Regions from separate parts of the Mesorhizobium sp. NZP2077 genome, predicted to be linked through region 1. Evidence: predicted binding sites of a transcription regulator. Region 1 holds the regulator's gene; the other holds the start of a gene.
What was found. Region 1 encodes LexA, which represses DNA repair genes until DNA is damaged. Its sites were predicted from a motif close to TGTTCNNNNTGTGTTCNG; they were not measured.
Positions count from the first base shown of each region.

Region 2: the regulator LexA is predicted to act here: its motif matches at 4,209-4,226, upstream of uvrA (excinuclease ABC subunit UvrA).

Region 1 covers NZ_CP051293.1:4,282,374-4,292,757, reverse strand. The annotation lists gene HGP13_RS21290 (alpha/beta hydrolase) at 1-511, opposite strand, end outside; gene HGP13_RS21285 (AMP-binding protein) at 829-2,454, shown strand; gene kynA (tryptophan 2,3-dioxygenase) at 2,451-3,287, shown strand; gene kynU (kynureninase) at 3,368-4,615, shown strand; gene lexA (transcriptional repressor LexA) at 4,980-5,720, shown strand; gene HGP13_RS21265 (ComEC/Rec2 family competence protein) at 5,714-8,167, opposite strand; gene gltX (glutamate--tRNA ligase) at 8,270-9,694, shown strand; gene gltA (citrate synthase) at 9,878-10,384, shown strand, end outside.
Region 2 covers NZ_CP051293.1:4,179,757-4,186,756, reverse strand. The annotation lists gene HGP13_RS20765 (MarC family protein) at 1-509, shown strand, start outside; gene HGP13_RS20760 (OsmC family protein) at 528-953, opposite strand; gene HGP13_RS20755 (single-stranded DNA-binding protein) at 1,085-1,606, opposite strand; gene HGP13_RS20750 (metalloregulator ArsR/SmtB family transcription factor) at 1,834-2,148, shown strand; gene HGP13_RS20745 (SRPBCC domain-containing protein) at 2,181-2,657, shown strand; gene HGP13_RS20740 (ATP-dependent Clp protease proteolytic subunit) at 2,680-3,285, shown strand; gene HGP13_RS20735 (hypothetical protein) at 3,376-3,675, shown strand; gene uvrA (excinuclease ABC subunit UvrA) at 4,373-7,000, shown strand, end outside.

The DNA of each region.
Region 1 (10,384 bases):
CATGGCGTATGCGCTTTGCCACATCGGCAGTCAGAGGCGTTGAGGTGGTCACCATACGGCTGGCGAGATGGCCGCCGGCCGAATGCCCGGTGAGCATCAGCGGCCCGTCAACCATGGCCGACGCCTTGCCGATTGCGGCGCCGATTTCGCCGACGATGCCGGCGATGCGGATGTCCGGGCACAGCGTGTAGGACGGCATCGCCACGGCAAAGCCACTACCGACCGCGCCCTTGGCGAGGTGCGACCAGCCGCTCTTGTCGGACTCCAGCCAGTAACCGCCGTGGATGAACACGACGAGCCCCTTGGGCGCGGCATCGGGCAGGAAAAGATCGAAGCGATTGCGCGGCCGGTCGCCATAGGCGATGTCCAGCCGTGCCCGGCCTTCTGCCGACAACGCGTCACGAAAGGCTTGCGCCGGTTCCGTCCAGGCAGCCGGCCACCGCTCGCTGCCGGCAATATTGGCGCCGTTGGCGTAGGCATTGTCCCAATCGGCAATGCGATGGTCGAGCATCGGCACCCTCCCCCGAAGCGCATCGTTTTCCATGCTAGCAATGGCCGCCATCATGCCACGCGTCAATGCTCCAGGCAAAAACATTTTAGGCTTGAAACAAATTTCGACTGGTGCGATCCTGCCTGACGTACAGCTGACAATGGGAGGTCTGCTGTGCTGTCCCGAAACCTGCGGACGTTCATCCTTTCAGGGTGGCCTCGTCGTACAGGTATAGCTGGCTGCACGAAGCCTCTCGCGAGAAAGACGGAAACTTCAGATCCACCACCTCGGACAGGTGCTTCGCGCACTGGCCGGGCAGCAAATGGGACAGCGGCTACATGCTTGGGCCTTCAGCGCATATCGACACGTTCACGCGCGATCACCTGCCGCCGCCGGATCAATGGCCGGATTTCCTGCTCGACGGTTTCGATTATCCCGAACATCTCAATGCCGGCGTCGAATTGACCGACAGGCTGGTCGAGAAGGGCCTCGGCGACCACACCGCGCTGATCGGCAATGGCCGCCGCCGCACCTACAAGGAACTGTCCGACTGGACGAACAGGCTGGCGCACGCGCTGGTCGAGAATTACGGCGTCAAACCGGGCAACCGGGTGCTGATCCGCTCCGCCAACAACCCCGCAATGGTTGCCTGCTGGCTGGCCGCCACCAAGGTCGGCGCCGTCGTCGTCAACACCATGCCGATGCTGCGCGCCGGCGAGCTCACCAAGATCGTCGACAAGGCCGAAATAACGATCGCGCTTTGCGACACCAGGCTGATGGATGAGATGACCGCTTGCGCCAAGGACAGTGCGTTCCTGAAGCAGGTCATCGGCTTCGACGGCACCGCCAACCATGATGCCGAACTCGATCGCGCCGCCCTCGACAAGCCGGTCACCTTCACCGCGGTCAACACCGGCCGCGACGATGTCGCCCTGCTTGGCTTCACCTCCGGCACGACAGGCGTGCCGAAGGCGACGATGCATTTCCACCGCGATCTGTTGATCATCGCCGACGCCTATGCCCGTGAGATCCTCCAGGTGACGCCCGACGATATCTTCGTCGGCTCGCCGCCGCTGGCCTTCACCTTCGGCCTAGGCGGCCTCGCCATCTTCCCCTTGCGCTACGGCGCGGCGGCGACGCTGCTCGAACAGGCGACGCCGCCCAACATGATCCACATCATCGAGACCTATAAGGCGACCGTCTCCTTCACCGCGCCGACCGCCTACCGCGCCATGCTGAAGGCCATGGATGAAGGTGCCGATTTGTCATCGCTGCGCGTCGCCGTCTCGGCCGGCGAGACATTGCCGGCTCCGGTCTTCGAGGAGTGGACGAAAAAGACCGGCAAGCCGATCCTCGACGGCATCGGCGCCACCGAAATGCTGCACATCTTCATTTCCAACCGTTTTGGCGACATGAAGCCTGCATCGACCGGCAAGCCTGTGGGCGGTTATGAGGCGCGCATCGTCGACGCTGCGATGCGCGAGGTACCGCGTGGCGAGACCGGACGGTTGGCGGTGCGCGGCCCGACCGGCTGCCGCTACATGGCCGACGACCGGCAGAAGGAGTATGTGCGCGACGGCTGGAACCTCACCGGCGACACATTTACCCAGGACGAGGATGGTTTCTTCCATTTCGGCGCGCGCTCCGACGACATGATCGTCAGCGCCGGCTACAACATTGCCGGTCCGGAGGTCGAGGCAGCACTGCTCTCGCATCCCGATGTCGCCGAATGTGCTGTCATTGGCGCAGAGGATGGCGAACGCGGCCAGATCGTCGAGGCGCATGTCGTGCTGGCGCAGGGCGTGGCGCCGGATGCGTTGACCATCAAGCGCCTGCAGGACCACGTCAAGGCGACGATCGCGCCCTACAAATATCCGCGCTCGGTCAAATTCATCGCCGCCCTGCCCAAGACCCAGACCGGCAAGATCCAGCGCTTCCGGCTGCGCACGGAGAAAATCAATTGAGCGAGCCCTACGATCCGGCGTCCGAAGGCGCCCAGATGTCGTTCAAGGAGCGCATGTCCTACAGCGACTATCTGCACCTGGAAAAAGTCCTGGAGGCACAGACGCCGCTGTCGTCGGCGCATGACGAGATGCTGTTCATCATCCAGCACCAGACCTCGGAACTCTGGATGAAGCTCGCTTTGCATGAGATCGGTGCTGCCATTCGTTCCATTCGCGCCGACCGGCTTGAGCCGAGCTTCAAGATGCTGTCGCGCGTCGCCCGCATCTTTGAGCAGCTGAACAACGCGTGGGACGTGCTGCGCACGATGACACCCAGCGAATACACCGAATTCCGCGACGCGCTCGGCCAATCCTCCGGATTCCAGTCCTGGCAGTACCGCGCCATCGAATTCATGGCCGGCAACCGCAACCTCGCCATGCTCGGGCCGCACAAGCACCGGCCGGACCTCAGCGGCAAGCTGGAGGCGATCCTGGCCGAGCCGTCGCTCTACGATGAAGCGCTGCTGCTATTGGCGCGCAACGGGTTCGACATCGGCGCCGATGCCAGGCGCACGGACTGGCGTGAGACGCGCACCGAAAATGAAGCGGTCCTGGTCGCCTGGCAGACCGTCTACCGCGACCCGCAGCGCTACTGGATGTTCTATGAGCTGGCCGAGAAGCTGGTCGACTTCGAGGACTATTTCCGCCGCTGGCGCTTCAACCACGTCACCACGGTCGAACGCATCATCGGCCTCAAGCGCGGCACCGGCGGCACGTCAGGCGCGTCCTATCTGAAGAAGATGCTCGAGGTCGTGCTGTTTCCCGAACTGTGGACGGTTCGCACCCGGCTCTGACATCAAACTGATAACAGCCATACAGAGGGCACGCGCTTGTGGCGGGAAACCCTTCGCGAACAACCGAGGACTGACAGACCATGAGTGGAATTCCTGATCTCGCTGGAATCGAAGCGATGGATGCCAAGGATCCGCTGCGCCTCATGCGCGATCGTTTCATTCTGCCGGAGGGGGTGATCTATCTCGACGGCAATTCACTCGGGGCGGCGTCGCACGCCGTTTTCGGCGAGCTGCAGCAGGCGGCAACCCAGGAATGGGCCCAGGATCTCATCCGAGCCTGGAATACAGCCGGATGGTTCGAGATGCCGATAGAACTCGGCGACCACCTTGGGCGTCTGATAGGAGCCGCGGCTGGCCAGACCGTCGTCTGCGATACGACGTCGATCAATATCTACAAGGTGTTGCACGCGGCGCTGGAGATGCGGCCCGGTCGGTCGGTGATCGTCGCCGAGGGTGACAGTTTTCCCACCGACCTGTACATCGCCGAAGGGGTGGCCTCTACCCGCGATGGCGCCCTGCTGCGCCTCACGGGCGTCGACGCTCCAACCATCGAAGAGCTGATCGACGAAAGCGTTGCGGTGGTGCTGGTCAATCACGTCAACTATAAATCGGGTGAACTGCGCGACATGGCGGCGCTGACGCGCAAGGCTCATGCGGCCGGAACGCTAATCATCTGGGACCTATGCCACACAGCAGGCGCTCTGCCAGTCGAGCTCGACCATGCAAATGCCGATTTCGCCATCGGCTGCACCTACAAATACCTTAACGGCGGTCCGGGCTCACCGGCCTTCATCTATGCCGCGCAGCGTCACCACGGCGATATCCGCCAACCGCTCAGCGGCTGGTGGGGGCATGCACGGCCCTTTGCCTTCGAACGGGGTTATGTTGCCGGCACCGGCATCCGCCGCTTTTTGTGCGGCACGCAGCCGGTCCTGTCTATGCGGGCGCTTAAAGGTGCGCTTGCCATCTGGAGCGACGTCGACATGGCGGCATTGCGAAAGAAGAGCGTCGCGTTGACCGAACTGTTCATCCAACTCGTCGAAGCCAAGTGCGGCGCCTATGGTCTGACATTGGAAAGCACCCGCGATGCGACCAAGCGCGGCAGCCAAGTGTCGTTCCTTCACGATCATGGCTATCAGGTGATGCGGGCGCTGATCGAGCGCGGGGTGATCGGTGACTTTCGCGCGCCGTCTACCATCCGTTTCGGCTTCACGCCGCTCTATGTCGGCTACAAGGACGTATGGCAGGCAGTTGAGGTGCTGGAAGACATTCTGCGCACGGACGCGTGGAAGGATCAGCGTTTCGCTGTGAAGGAAGCCGTTACCTGACGCAGCCATACAACGGCAATGGGGGGACCGAAAGTTGGCATTTTGGTTTCGTTTCGTTCACCCCGACAGACGACTGGCAATGCGGCGAATGTACCCCGGCGAGGTGCGTCTGCGACCAATTCCAACCACTTGCCGAAGAATGAGCCAGCACCATTAACCATAACAATTTCAACGCGCACCGGGGCGCGTTAGCGGCAGGCAGGCGTCGAACACGGCCCGCTGCCAGCGCCAAATAACTTCAGCCGCCTTAACAAATTCACTAAACTTTAAACGGTTGCGGAACACAACTGGAACAGATAGTGTTTGTTCTGGGTTTGTTTTTCGATTCTGGTTCAGACCTTTTGTTCAAGCCTTGGGGGCTGCCATGCTGACGCGCAAGCAACATGAACTCTTGATGTTCATTCATGAACGGCTGAAGGAAAGCGGCATTCCGCCCTCCTTCGACGAGATGAAGGAAGCGCTCGATCTCGCCTCCAAGTCAGGAATCCATCGCCTGATCACGGCGCTGGAGGAACGCGGTTTCATCCGCCGGCTGCCCAACCGGGCTCGGGCATTGGAGGTGCTGCGGCTACCCGATTCGATCGCGCCCGGCCTCAACGCGGCAAAGAAATTCTCGCCAAGCGTCATCCAGGGCAGTCTTGGTCAGGGCGGCCTTGGCCGCCAACTCAAGCCTGCAACGCCGTCGCGTTTGCCCGCGGCCGGCAATGACGACGACGCGGTTTCCGCGGTGTCGATCCCGGTGATGGGGCGTATCGCCGCCGGTGTGCCGATCGATGCCATCCAGCATCAGACGCATTCGATCTCGGTGCCGCCGGACATGATCATGGGCGGCGAGCATTATGCGCTGGAGGTCAAGGGCGACTCGATGATCGAGGCCGGCATCTTCGATGGCGACACCGTCATCATCCGCAATGCCGATACCGCCCAGCCCGGCGAGATCATCGTGGCGCTGGTGGATGAAGAGGAAGCGACGCTGAAGCGGTTTCGCCGCAAGGGCGCCTCGATCGCGCTTGAAGCCGCCAATCCGGCCTACGAGACGCGCATCTTCGGGCCGGACAGGGTCAAGGTGCAAGGCAAGCTCGTCGGGCTGATCCGGCGCTACTGAGCAGGAGCGGCAGGCTTTTCGGGTTTGCGCCAGGGCGCCAGCCCCCTCGCCTCGCGTGAATATTTGCGCTGCGCATGCCAGGGCCGATACGGCCCGTCCACCGCGAAGCTGATAATTGGAGGACCTGTCGCTGATTGGCGGTCGAAGAAGACGGCAGCACTGCCCTTGCGGGCGAGCTGCCGTTTGGTGACGACGAGAACCAGCGAGTTGTGGCAGGAATCATATCCCGTCGCGTCATTGACGACGATCAGGTCTGCGAAACCGCAGGCCTTCCAGGTGTCCTTGCGGTCTTCGACATGCGCGATGATCGCGCCGGACGGGTGCCGGGCGAGACAAACGCCGTCCGTGCAATAGAATGGCGCTCCCGGTGGCAGATTGACGGCATCGGCAATGTCGAATAGCCCATCCGCCTTGCTGAACATCTCCGGCACGACGATGGTTTCGGATGTCAGCGCGCGTTTCCAATTGTCGACGGTGAACTCGTTCGGGCGAGCCCGGCTGACCGCGAGTTCGCCGCCGCCGATCGGCAGGGCGACCAGCCGCGCGTCCTCAGAGATCAGCACATCCGGTGTGCGCGTATCCGACACCGTCAGCAGACCGGCAAGCGCGAATGGCAGTGCTGCGAGCCGCAGCCATGTCGTCGCCATCGTCGCGATGACCAGGGCGACGGTCACCAGCAGGACGGATTGCTGCGAAATGAGCCCGACCGCGTCGACCGGCGAGCGTTCCGATATCCACGCCGAGATGGCGATCATTGCCGTCAGGCCCTTGCCCATCAGGTAGAGGGCTGGCGCATCCAATCCGAACGGCATCAGCAACGCGCTGGCAACGGCCAGGAACATCACCGCTGACACGATCGGCATGACGGCCAGATTGGCGAACAGGCTGAGCGGCGACACCCGCTGGAAATGCCAGATGGCAAATAGCGCCGTGGCGCTGCCGGCGATGATCGAAGTCATGGCCAAGCCACCCGTCGCCAGCAGGAATCGTCGCGTGAGAACGCTTGGCAGGGACCGCTTTGGCGGTGGCGGTCTTGCCTTTCCCGCACGGTGATCCGCCCAGCCGGCGTAGGCGCCGACCAGTGCGGCCGTTGCGGCAAACGACATCTGGAAGCTCGGGCCGACCACCTCATGCGGCGAAACCACGATGACGGCGATCGCCGAGATCGCCAGATTGCGCATGGTCAGCGCCGCGCGATCGAACAGGACGGCAATCAGCATCACCGCCAGCATGATGAAGCTGCGCTCGGCGGCAACGACGACGCCGGAAATGACGAGATAGGCGGCGATCGAGACAAGTGCCGCGGCAGCCGCGTATTTCTTCACCGGCCGCCGCGCGGAAAAATCCGGAAACAGCGCGAAGGCGCCGCGCAGCAGACCCATGATGGTGCCGGCGACCAGCGCCATATGCAGCCCGGAAATCGAGATGATGTGATAGATGCCGGTGCGCCGCATCGCTTCGTTGATTTCGTCGGGGATGCCCGCTCGGACACCAACAATGAGCGCTGCCGCGATCTCACCTTCAGCACCGCCGACCGTGGCCCTGATGTGGTCGGCGATGGCTTCACGGGCATTTTCTATCCCGGAGGAAAGGCGGGCCGACAGCGGCATCTCACCGTCATCAGCGGAGACGACTGTTGGATTGCCGAGGAAGAACCCGCTGCCGCCGATGCCGGCGAAATAGCTGTCGAAGGAGAAATCATAGCTGTCCGGCCGCACCGGGCCAGTCGGCGGCAACAGTTTGGCGTAGCCGGTGACCAGGGAGCCGGCAGTCATTTCCGCCGGGATGCTTCGCGCCGAAAGCCGGACCCTTTCCGGCGCATAGCGCAGTTTCGGGCGAGCGGTCGAGGTCACGTCGATGGTCAGACGGATGCGGCCAGTCTCCATCTGCTCCAGTGAGACGACGCGGCCGGTCAGTTGCGTCGAGATTTCCGAGCCCAGCATCTGCGTGCCTACTCGCCATGTCTCGACCTTGGCGGCGAGCAGGCCAAGCGCGCACAACAATGCCGCCATGAAGCCCAGATGGGTTTTCGGCCAGGAGCGCGAAACAAGCGCGCAGTTCGCCACCAGCACGACGACCGCGACAGGCTTTGCGAAATCAGGCTCCACTGCCAGCGAATAATAGCCGATCGCCCCGGCGGCCAGACACACCGGCACCAGCAAGAAGGCGATGCCCCGGTCAAGCTCCAGCTCCGCCGCGATGGCCACGCTGTGGCGCAGACGAGGCAGTGAAATCCGGCCCAGTTGCCGGCGCACACGCACAATCCTGCCTGTTTCGATGGGCGGAGTTGGCGCTGGAACATTCGCCGGCAAAGCTGGCTTACTGGAGCCCGGCACAAGTGGCGACGGCGGCGGTGGGGTCGCCAGAGGCGTCGCAAACAGGGATCGTTCGCTGACGCCGGCAACAGCGTCCTCGCCCTGATCCAAGCCCCGGCCTCGTCTAGCCATCGGGTCTGCCCCTTGCACCCCTGACGCCCTATGCTACATGAACGCGCAACGCGCGAAAGTCCGCGCAGCCGCACCCCGCTTCAGATGGTTTCCGAGAGTTCCATGTCCGACAAGGTCGTCACCCGTTTTGCTCCCTCGCCCACCGGCTATCTGCACATCGGCGGCGCGCGCACGGCGCTGTTCAACTGGCTGTACGCCAAGCACACCGGCGGCACGATGGTGCTGCGCATCGAGGATACCGACCGCGAACGCTTCAACGAGGCGGCTACCCAGGCCATTCTGGACGGGCTGACCTGGCTTGGGCTCACCTGGGACGGGGAGGCCATATCGCAGTTCGAGCGCGCCCCGCGCCACCGCGAGGTCGCCGAGGAACTCGTGCGCCTGGGCAAGGCCTACTACAGCTACGAGACGCCTGCCGAGTTGGAGGCCATACGCGAGGCGGCCCGAGCCAAGGGTCTGCCGCCGCGTTACAACGGCCAGTGGCGCGATCGCGATCCATCCGAGGCACCGCCCGGCGTCAAGGGCGCCATCCGCGTCAAGGCGCCCACCGAAGGCGAAACGGTCGTGCACGATCGCGTCCAGGGCGAGGTACGCTTCCCCAACAAGGATCTCGACGATTTCATCATCCTGCGTTCGGACGGCAACCCGACCTACATGCATGCCGTCGTCGTCGACGACCACGACATGGGTGTCACCCACATCATCCGCGGCGACGACCACCTGACCAACGCCGCCCGCCAGACCGTGATCTACAACGCCATGGGCTGGGATGTGCCGTCGATGTCGCACATCCCGCTGATCCATGGCGCCGACGGTGCCAAGCTGTCGAAGCGCCATGGCGCGCTCGGCGTCGAGGCCTATCGCGCCATGGGCTACCTGCCGGAGGCATTGCTCAACTATCTGGCGCGCCTCGGCTGGAGCCATGGCGATGACGAGATAATGTCGATCAAGGACATGATCTCCTGGTTCGACATCGGCGACGTCAACAAGGGCGCGGCCCGCTTCGACTTCGCCAAGCTGGAGGCGATCAACGGCGCGCATATGCGCCGCATGGCCGATGCCGAACTGTTCGACATCTTCATCGCCACCTTGCCCTACCTCAAGGGTGGCCCGGCGATCGCCGCGCGCCTCGACGACAGGAGCAAGGCGCAGTTGCTGGCAGCCCTTCCGGGCCTGAAGGAGCGCGCCAAGACGCTGGTCGAGCTTGTCGACGGCGCCGCTTTCCTGTTTGCCACGCGCCCTCTCCCGATCGACGACAAGGCGGCACTCCTGCTCAATGACGATGCCCGCAAGATCCTGCGTGGCGCTCACCAAGCTTTGAACGCGCTTGCAAATGGCTGGACGGCTGCCGCGGCAGAAGCCGCGATCCGCGACTATGCGCTGGCGGGAGGCCACAAGCTTGGCGCAGTGGCCCAGCCGTTGCGGGCCGCGCTGACCGGCAAAAGCACCTCGCCGGGCGTATTCGACGTGCTTGCCGTGCTTGGGCGCGAGGAAAGCCTGGCGCGCATAGCGGATCAAATCGATTAGGAGCAAACTGGCCCAAGAAGATTGGCATTGAAAGGCGCGTTTCGCAGTGCAACATTAGGCTCTGGCCCAATCTGGCACGCACCTCCTAAAATGCGGTGGCGAATGCGCGCATTGCGGTGATTTCGACGTGTCGCTCTGCAGAATTTGCCTTTGCCGGCATGAGGAAACAAGAAGGAGTTTGCAATGACCGAAGCTGCGAAGAAACTGGATGTGGGCGGCGCGAACCAAGAGGCTATCGCAACGCTTGAATTCGCCGGCAAGACCCATGAATTCAAGGTGCGAAGCGGCTCCGTTGGACCCGACGTCATCGACATCGCCTCGCTCTACAGCACGACCGGCGCCTTCACCTACGATCCCGGCTTCACCTCGACCGCAAGCTGCGAGTCCGAAATCACCTTCATCGACGGCGATGCCGGTATTCTTCTCCACCGCGGCTATCCGATCGACCAGCTGGCCGAACATGGCGACTTCCTGGAAGTCTGCTATCTCCTGCTCTATGGCGAACTGCCGACCAAGGCGCAGAAGGACGACTTCGACTATCGCGTGACGCGCCACACAATGGTGCACGAGCAGATGTCGCGGTTCTTCACCGGCTTCCGCCGCGATGCGCACCCGATGGCGGTGATGTGCGGCGTGGTCGGCGCGCTATCGGCCTTCTATCACGACTCCACCGACATTTCCGATCCTTAC
Region 2 (7,000 bases), 100 kb from region 1:
AGGTTTCGGTGCGCGCTTCGATCATCGGCTTCCTGGTGATGGCGCTGTTCGCGGTCGCCGGCGCCTCGATCCTGTCGGTGTTCGGCATCACGCTGCCGGCCTTCCGCGTCGCCGGCGGCTTTCTGCTGTTCTTCATCGCCTTCGAAATGGTCTTCGAGCGCCGCCAGGACCGCAAGGAGAAGATCGGCGACGTCGCCATCACCAAGGACATGATCCACAACATCGCCGCCTTCCCGCTGGCGATCCCGCTGATCGCCGGTCCCGGCGCGATTTCGGCGACGGTGCTGCTCTCCGGTTCGTTTCAAGGTTTTGCCGCACAGGCCGCACTGGTCGGCATCATCTTCGTCTGCCTCGCTATCACTTATCTGGTGTTCGTGCTGTCGGAACGCATCGACCGCATCCTTGGCCAGACCGGCCGCTCAATCCTGACCCGCCTGCTCGGCGTCATCCTGGCCGCACTGGCCGTGCAGTTCGTCGCGGATGGCATCAAGGCATTGATGGCCGGGTGAACGGCAGCCCCTACTGCCCTACTTCGCCGTCGTGTCGATCACTTCAAAGTCGTGTGTGATCGTTGCCGTTTTGGCCATCATGGCGGAAGCCGAGCAGTATTTTTCGATCGAAAGATTGATCGCGCGTTGAACCTTGTCCGACGACAGCGCCCTGCCCTTGACGATGAAATGCATATGGATGCGCGTGAACACCTTTGGGTCAGTCGCGGCCCGGTCGGCATCGAGTTCGACCACGCAGTCCTCGACCGCCTCGCGGCCCTTTTCGAGGATATGCACGACATCATAAGCCGAACAGCCGCCAGTGCCGATCAGCACCAGTTCCATCGGGCTCGGCCCCGGCGTCTTGCCTTCCGGTCCGGACGCGGTTCCCAGCACCACTTTGTGGCCGCTGCCGGACTCGCCAACGAAGGTGCGCTCTTCGACCCACTTGACCCGTGCCTTCATCGAACTCGTCCTTTCGTCCCTTGATCGCGCATGCTGTCTGGCCAAATCAACAATGCAAAACCCCGAAAGTCCATGCAGGACTCTCGGGGTGTATCGATCGCGCGACATCAGCCGCCTGGTGTTGCTTTCGATCAGAACGGGATTTCGTCGTCCAGCTCGCGCGACGAACCGCCGCCACCGCCGCCCCTGGGAGCGCCGCCGCCACGGTTGAAGCTCTCGCTCGGGCTCGACTGGCCGAAATCGGAACCGCGGCTGCTGCCGCCACCGGAATAGCTGCCGACCTGGCCGCCCTCACCCTGGCCGCGCGCGTCGAGCATCTGCAGCTCGCCGCGGAATTTCTGCAGCACGACTTCCGTCGTGTACTTGTCGGCACCGGTCTGGTCCTGCCATTTGCGCGTCTGCAGCTGGCCCTCGACATACACCTTCATGCCCTTCTTCAGATACTGCTCGGCCACCTTGGCGATGCCCTCATTGAAGATGACGACATTGTGCCACTCGGTCTTTTCCTTGCGCTCGCCCGAATTCTTGTCGCGCCAGCTTTCCGACGTGGCGATGCGGATGTTGACGACCGGCTCGCCCGAGTTCAGGCGACGGATTTCAGGGTCCGCGCCGAGATTGCCGACCAGAATGACCTTGTTGACGCTACCCGCCATGATTTTTCTCCGCGCTCATCCGAAAACAAAATTTTGTCGCAGCACCTTACAGGCTACCGACGTCAGCCGCTTGCCAAGGCTGGCTTTTCCCACAACGTTTTTGTTCCCTTTTCGTTCCTATATGCACTGCCGCTGATTGTCAAGGAATGGCAGCAATGCCCGTGACCATCATATGGGTTTCAAAACAGCGCTTGCCAAATCGATAAGTATCAACTTATGCTTTTGCCATGATCGAAGCCGAGATTTTCCGCGCCCTGGCCGACCCGACGCGCCGCGCCGTCTTCGAGCGTCTCGCCGCAGCTGAGATGAGCGTGTCGGAATTGCGCAACGGCCTGACGGTTTCGCAGCCGGCGGTGTCGCAGCACCTGGCGGTGCTGCGTGGCGCCGGCCTGGTGGTCGAGCGGCGGGCCGGCCGCAACGCCTACTATCGCGCCGACCCGCAAGGGCTTGCCCCCTTGCTCTCCTGGATCGAACGCTACCGGACCTTCTGGCCGGAGCGCATCGAAAGGCTGAAGACGGTTTTGAAGGACATGGATCAATGAAGGATTTGGGATCAGCGAAGGACGCGGGATCAATGAACGCTAAAGAACAAAGCGAAATTGCCGCCGATGCGCTCGAGTTCGAATACGATCTCGCCGAGCCGCCCGAGAAAGTGTGGCGGGCGCTGACCGTGCCGGAACTGCTCGCGGCCTGGATGATGCCGAACGACATCAAACCACAGACCGGCAGCAATTTTACCTTTGCCGGCCCGGACACGGCGATCGAATGCGAAATCCTCGAAGCCGAGGCGGAGCACCTGCTGCGCTATTCCTGGCGCGAGCAGCCACGCGATGCCACGCGGCAGGATCCGCTCGACAGTATCGTCACCTTCACACTCGCCCGCACCGTTTCCGGCGGCACGCATTTGCGCATTGTCCATGACGGCTTTGCCCGCAAGGCGATGCCTGCTGTCGCCATGGCGGGCGCCGGCTGCCGGCTTCCGCTCGGCTTGCGCGGAGCCGGAACGCCTATCGCCGCCAACACGCCGCACCTTCTGCTGCGCGCGGCATAAATACGGAAATCGGAGACGAAAAATGAGCGGTATTGCCAGTCTGGTGCCGATGGTGATCGAGCAATCGAGCCGCGGCGAACGTGCCTTCGACATTTTCTCGCGGTTGTTGCGCGAGCGCATCGTCTTCATCAACGGCGAGATCAACGACGATGTCTCAGCACTTGTCTGCGCGCAGCTTTTGTCGCTCGAGTCCGACAATCCCGACAAGGAAATCTCGCTCTACATCAACTCGCCGGGCGGCGTGGTGACCAGCGGCTTCGCCATATACGACACGATGCAATATATCAGCTGCCCGGTATCGACCGTGTGCATGGGCTTTGCCGCCTCGATGGGGTCGTTCCTGCTGATGGCCGGCACGGCGGGGCGCCGCATTGCGCTGCCGAACGCCACCATCCTGCTGCACCAGCCGCTCGGCGGCTTCCAGGGCCAGGCCTCGGACATCCAGCGTCATGCCGAGCGCATCGGCAAGACCAAACGGCATATGGCCGAACTCTATGCCCAGCATTGCGGCCGCAGCTATGAAGAGGTCGAACGCACGCTCGACCGCGACCATTTCATGACGGCGCGGGAGGCGCAGGCATGGGGCATTGTCGACCACGTCTTCGATACGCGCAAGAAGGCGGCATGAAAGCCAGGGCCGGATCGGGCACCTGCCCGCTGTCGAAGATTTGACGATACCGGTCTGGCCGCATCGGCGGCACGTCCCTATAATCCCGGGATGACCGACACTCATTCGCCCAGAACATCGCATCGCATCATCGCCGCCGCCGCGCTTACTTTTGCCAGCCTTTTGAGCAGCACGGCACTTGCCGACGACAGTTCAGCGCAGCCGCAGAAAGGCGCCCTGCCCGGCGTGACCGGCGACTACCGCATCGCCAAGCCCGCCCCCGTGCCAGAGCCCGACGACGCACTTCCCAGCAACGGCAACGGCACGTTCAAGATCGGCGATACCGATGTCAGGATTTCCGGCAGCATAAGGGTCGATGTCGCCACGGGCGGATTCAAGCCACGGAAATAAGTTGCCGCCGCCGCGGACAACTCAGCCATCCCCACAAGAACAGCCCCGCCGTGCCTTTGGGCAAACGGACGGGGCTTTTCTGGATCTCAAATCCAGTTTTTGCCGGGAGTGTACTGCCGGCGTTTGATTTCGGATGCTTCGCGGCGTCAGCCGACGATCCGACTAGCAGTCTCTGATTTTTGGGGGATACGGCAAGTCACGGTTTGTCGGGTGGCGCAAACGCTAAACCCTGGCACTTATGCCTGCCGCAGCTCCAACGAGATGTGGAGCCCTTGGGGACTATCCGGTGGCGTCATGCTCCGCTCCTGTGTCCGTTGCGACATTGTCGTCGCGAAGCGCAAATCGCTAATGCCTGCGGCGTCTCGCAGGCCGCCTTGGGGCGGCGAGGCCATCGAAAGACGGCCGGCTTCACTTGACCGTTAGAGACTGCTCCTGTGAGCCGGCCACGTCAACCATCAATAGCCGGTTACCGAAAATTGTGATCGCCGGGAGGTTACGTTCAGGTCAGTTTTTGCACTGCTTTGTCAGGAGCGTGTTCGGCCTTTGTTCTTTTCGCTTGCCCCTTCGCGCGAAAGGCGGTTAAACGACTTCTGTCGGGAATTGTGGCCTCGACGTGGCGGCAAAAACACCTACATAGGGGATGGCCGGGAAAATCCCGCCAATCCCACGAATTCCAGATCTGAGGCGGCGACCGGCGATGGCCGACCATAAATTCCTTTCCATTCGCGGGGCGCGCGAACACAATCTGAAGAACGTCGATCTCGACCTGCCGCGTGACAGCCTGATCGTCATGACCGGCCTGTCGGGCTCCGGCAAATCGTCGCTCGCCTTCGACACCATCTACGCCGAGGGCCAGCGCCGCTATGTCGAGAGCCTGTCGGCCTATGCCCGGCAATTCCTCGAAATGATGCAGAAGCCCGACGTCGACCAGATCGACGGGCTGTCGCCTGCCATCTCCATCGAGCAGAAGACCACGTCGAAGAACCCGCGCTCGACGGTCGGCACCGTCACCGAGATCTACGACTATATGCGCCTGCTGTTCGCGCGTGTTGGCATCCCCTATTCGCCGGCCACCGGCCTGCCGATCGAGAGCCAGACGGTCAGCCAGATGGTCGACCGCGTGCTGGCGGTCGAGGAAGGCACCCGCCTGTTCCTGCTCGCGCCGATCGTGCGCGGCCGCAAGGGCGAATACCGCAAGGAGCTGCTGGAACTGCAGAAGAAGGGTTTTCAGCGCGTCAAGGTCGACGGCGTCTTCTATGAGATCGCAGACGTTCCGGCGCTCGATAAAAAATACAAGCACGATATCGACGTCGTCGTCGACCGCATCGTCGTGCGCGGCGATCTGGCCACGCGTCTTGCCGACTCTATCGAAACTGCGCTGAAGCTCGCCGAGGGGCTAGCGGTGGCCGAGTTTGCCGACAAGCCGCTCGATTCCAGCCAGACCGGCGAGGATTCGGTCAACAAGTCGAAGAACGAGACGCATGAGCGCATCCTGTTCTCCGAAAAATTCGCCTGTCCGGTCTCCGGCTTCACCATTCCCGAAATCGAGCCGCGGCTGTTCTCGTTCAACAACCCGTTCGGCGCTTGCCCGACCTGCGACGGTCTCGGCAGTCAGCGCGCCATCGACCCCAATCTCGTCGTGCCCGACGAGAACGTGTCGCTGCGCGACGGCGCCGTCAGCCCATGGGCGAAATCGACCTCGCCCTATTACGTGCAGACGCTCGAGGCATTGGGCAAGGCTTACAACTTCAAGCTCGGCGACAAGTTCAAGGATCTGAGCACGGAAGCCCAGGACGCGATCCTGCGCGGCACTGGCGAGCGCGAAGTCACCTTCCAGTATGATGACGGGCTGCGCTCCTACAAGACGACCAAGACCTTCGAAGGCGTCATTCCCAATCTCGAGCGGCGCTGGAAAGAGACCGAATCCGCCTGGATGCGCGAGGAGATCGAGCGCTTCATGTCGGCGACGCCTTGCCCGGTCTGCAAGGGCTACCGGCTGAAGCCTGAAGCGTTGGCGGTGAAGATTGCCGGCAAGCATATCGGCGAAGTCACCGAGCTTTCGATCCGCAAGGCCGACCAGTGGTTCACGGACCTGCCGCCACATCTCAACGACCAGCAGAACGAGATCGCGGTGCGCGTGCTCAAGGAAATCCGCGAGCGCCTGCGCTTCCTCAACGATGTCGGGCTCGACTATCTGACCCTGTCGCGCAATTCCGGCACGCTGTCGGGCGGCGAAAGCCAGCGCATCCGGCTAGCCTCGCAGATCGGTTCGGGCCTGACCGGCGTGCTTTATGTGCTGGACGAGCCGTCGATCGGTCTGCATCAGCGCGACAATGCGCGTCTGCTCGACACGCTGAAGCACCTGCGCGACATCGGCAACACGGTGATCGTCGTCGAACACGATGAGGACGCCATCCTGCACGCCGACTATGTCGTCGACATGGGTCCGGCCGCAGGCATCCATGGCGGCGAGATCATCGCCCAGGGTACGCCGCAGCAAGTGATGGCCAATCCCAATTCGATCACCGGCAAGTATCTGTCGGGCGCGCTCGAAGTGGCAACGCCCGGCGTGCGGCGGGAGGCGAAAAAGAACCGGCGCCTGAAGATCGTCGGCGCGCGCGGCAACAATCTGAAGAACGTCACCGCCGAAATTCCGCTCGGCACCTTCACCGCCGTCACCGGTGTGTCGGGCGGCGGCAAGTCGACCTTCCTGATCGAGACGCTGTTCAAGGCGGCCTCGCGTCGCATTATGGGGTCGCGCGAGCATCCCGCCGAGCATGACCGCATCGAAGGCCTGGAATTCCTCGACAAGGTCATCGACATCGACCAGTCGCCGATCGGCCGTACGCCACGGTCGAACCCTGCCACCTATACCGGCGCCTTCACGCCGATCCGCGACTGGTTCGCCGGCCTGCCGGAAGCCAAGGCGCGCGGCTACCAGCCGGGCCGCTTCTCCTTCAACGTCAAGGGCGGCCGCTGCGAGGCCTGCCAGGGCGACGGCGTCATCAAGATCGAGATGCACTTCCTGCCCGACGTCTACGTCACCTGCGACGTCTGCCACGGCAAGCGCTACAACAGAGAGACGCTCGACGTGCAGTTCAAGGGCAAGTCGATCGCCGACGTGCTCGACATGACGGTCGAGGAAGGCGTCGACTTCTTCGCCGCCGTGCCCGGTGTGCGCGACAAGCTCGACACGCTGAAGCAGGTTGGCCTCGGCTACATCCATATCGGCCAGCAGGCGACGACGCTTTCGGGCGGCGAGGCGCAGCGCATCAAGCTGGCCAAGGAATTGTCGCGCAAGGCGACCGGCAAGACGCTCTACATC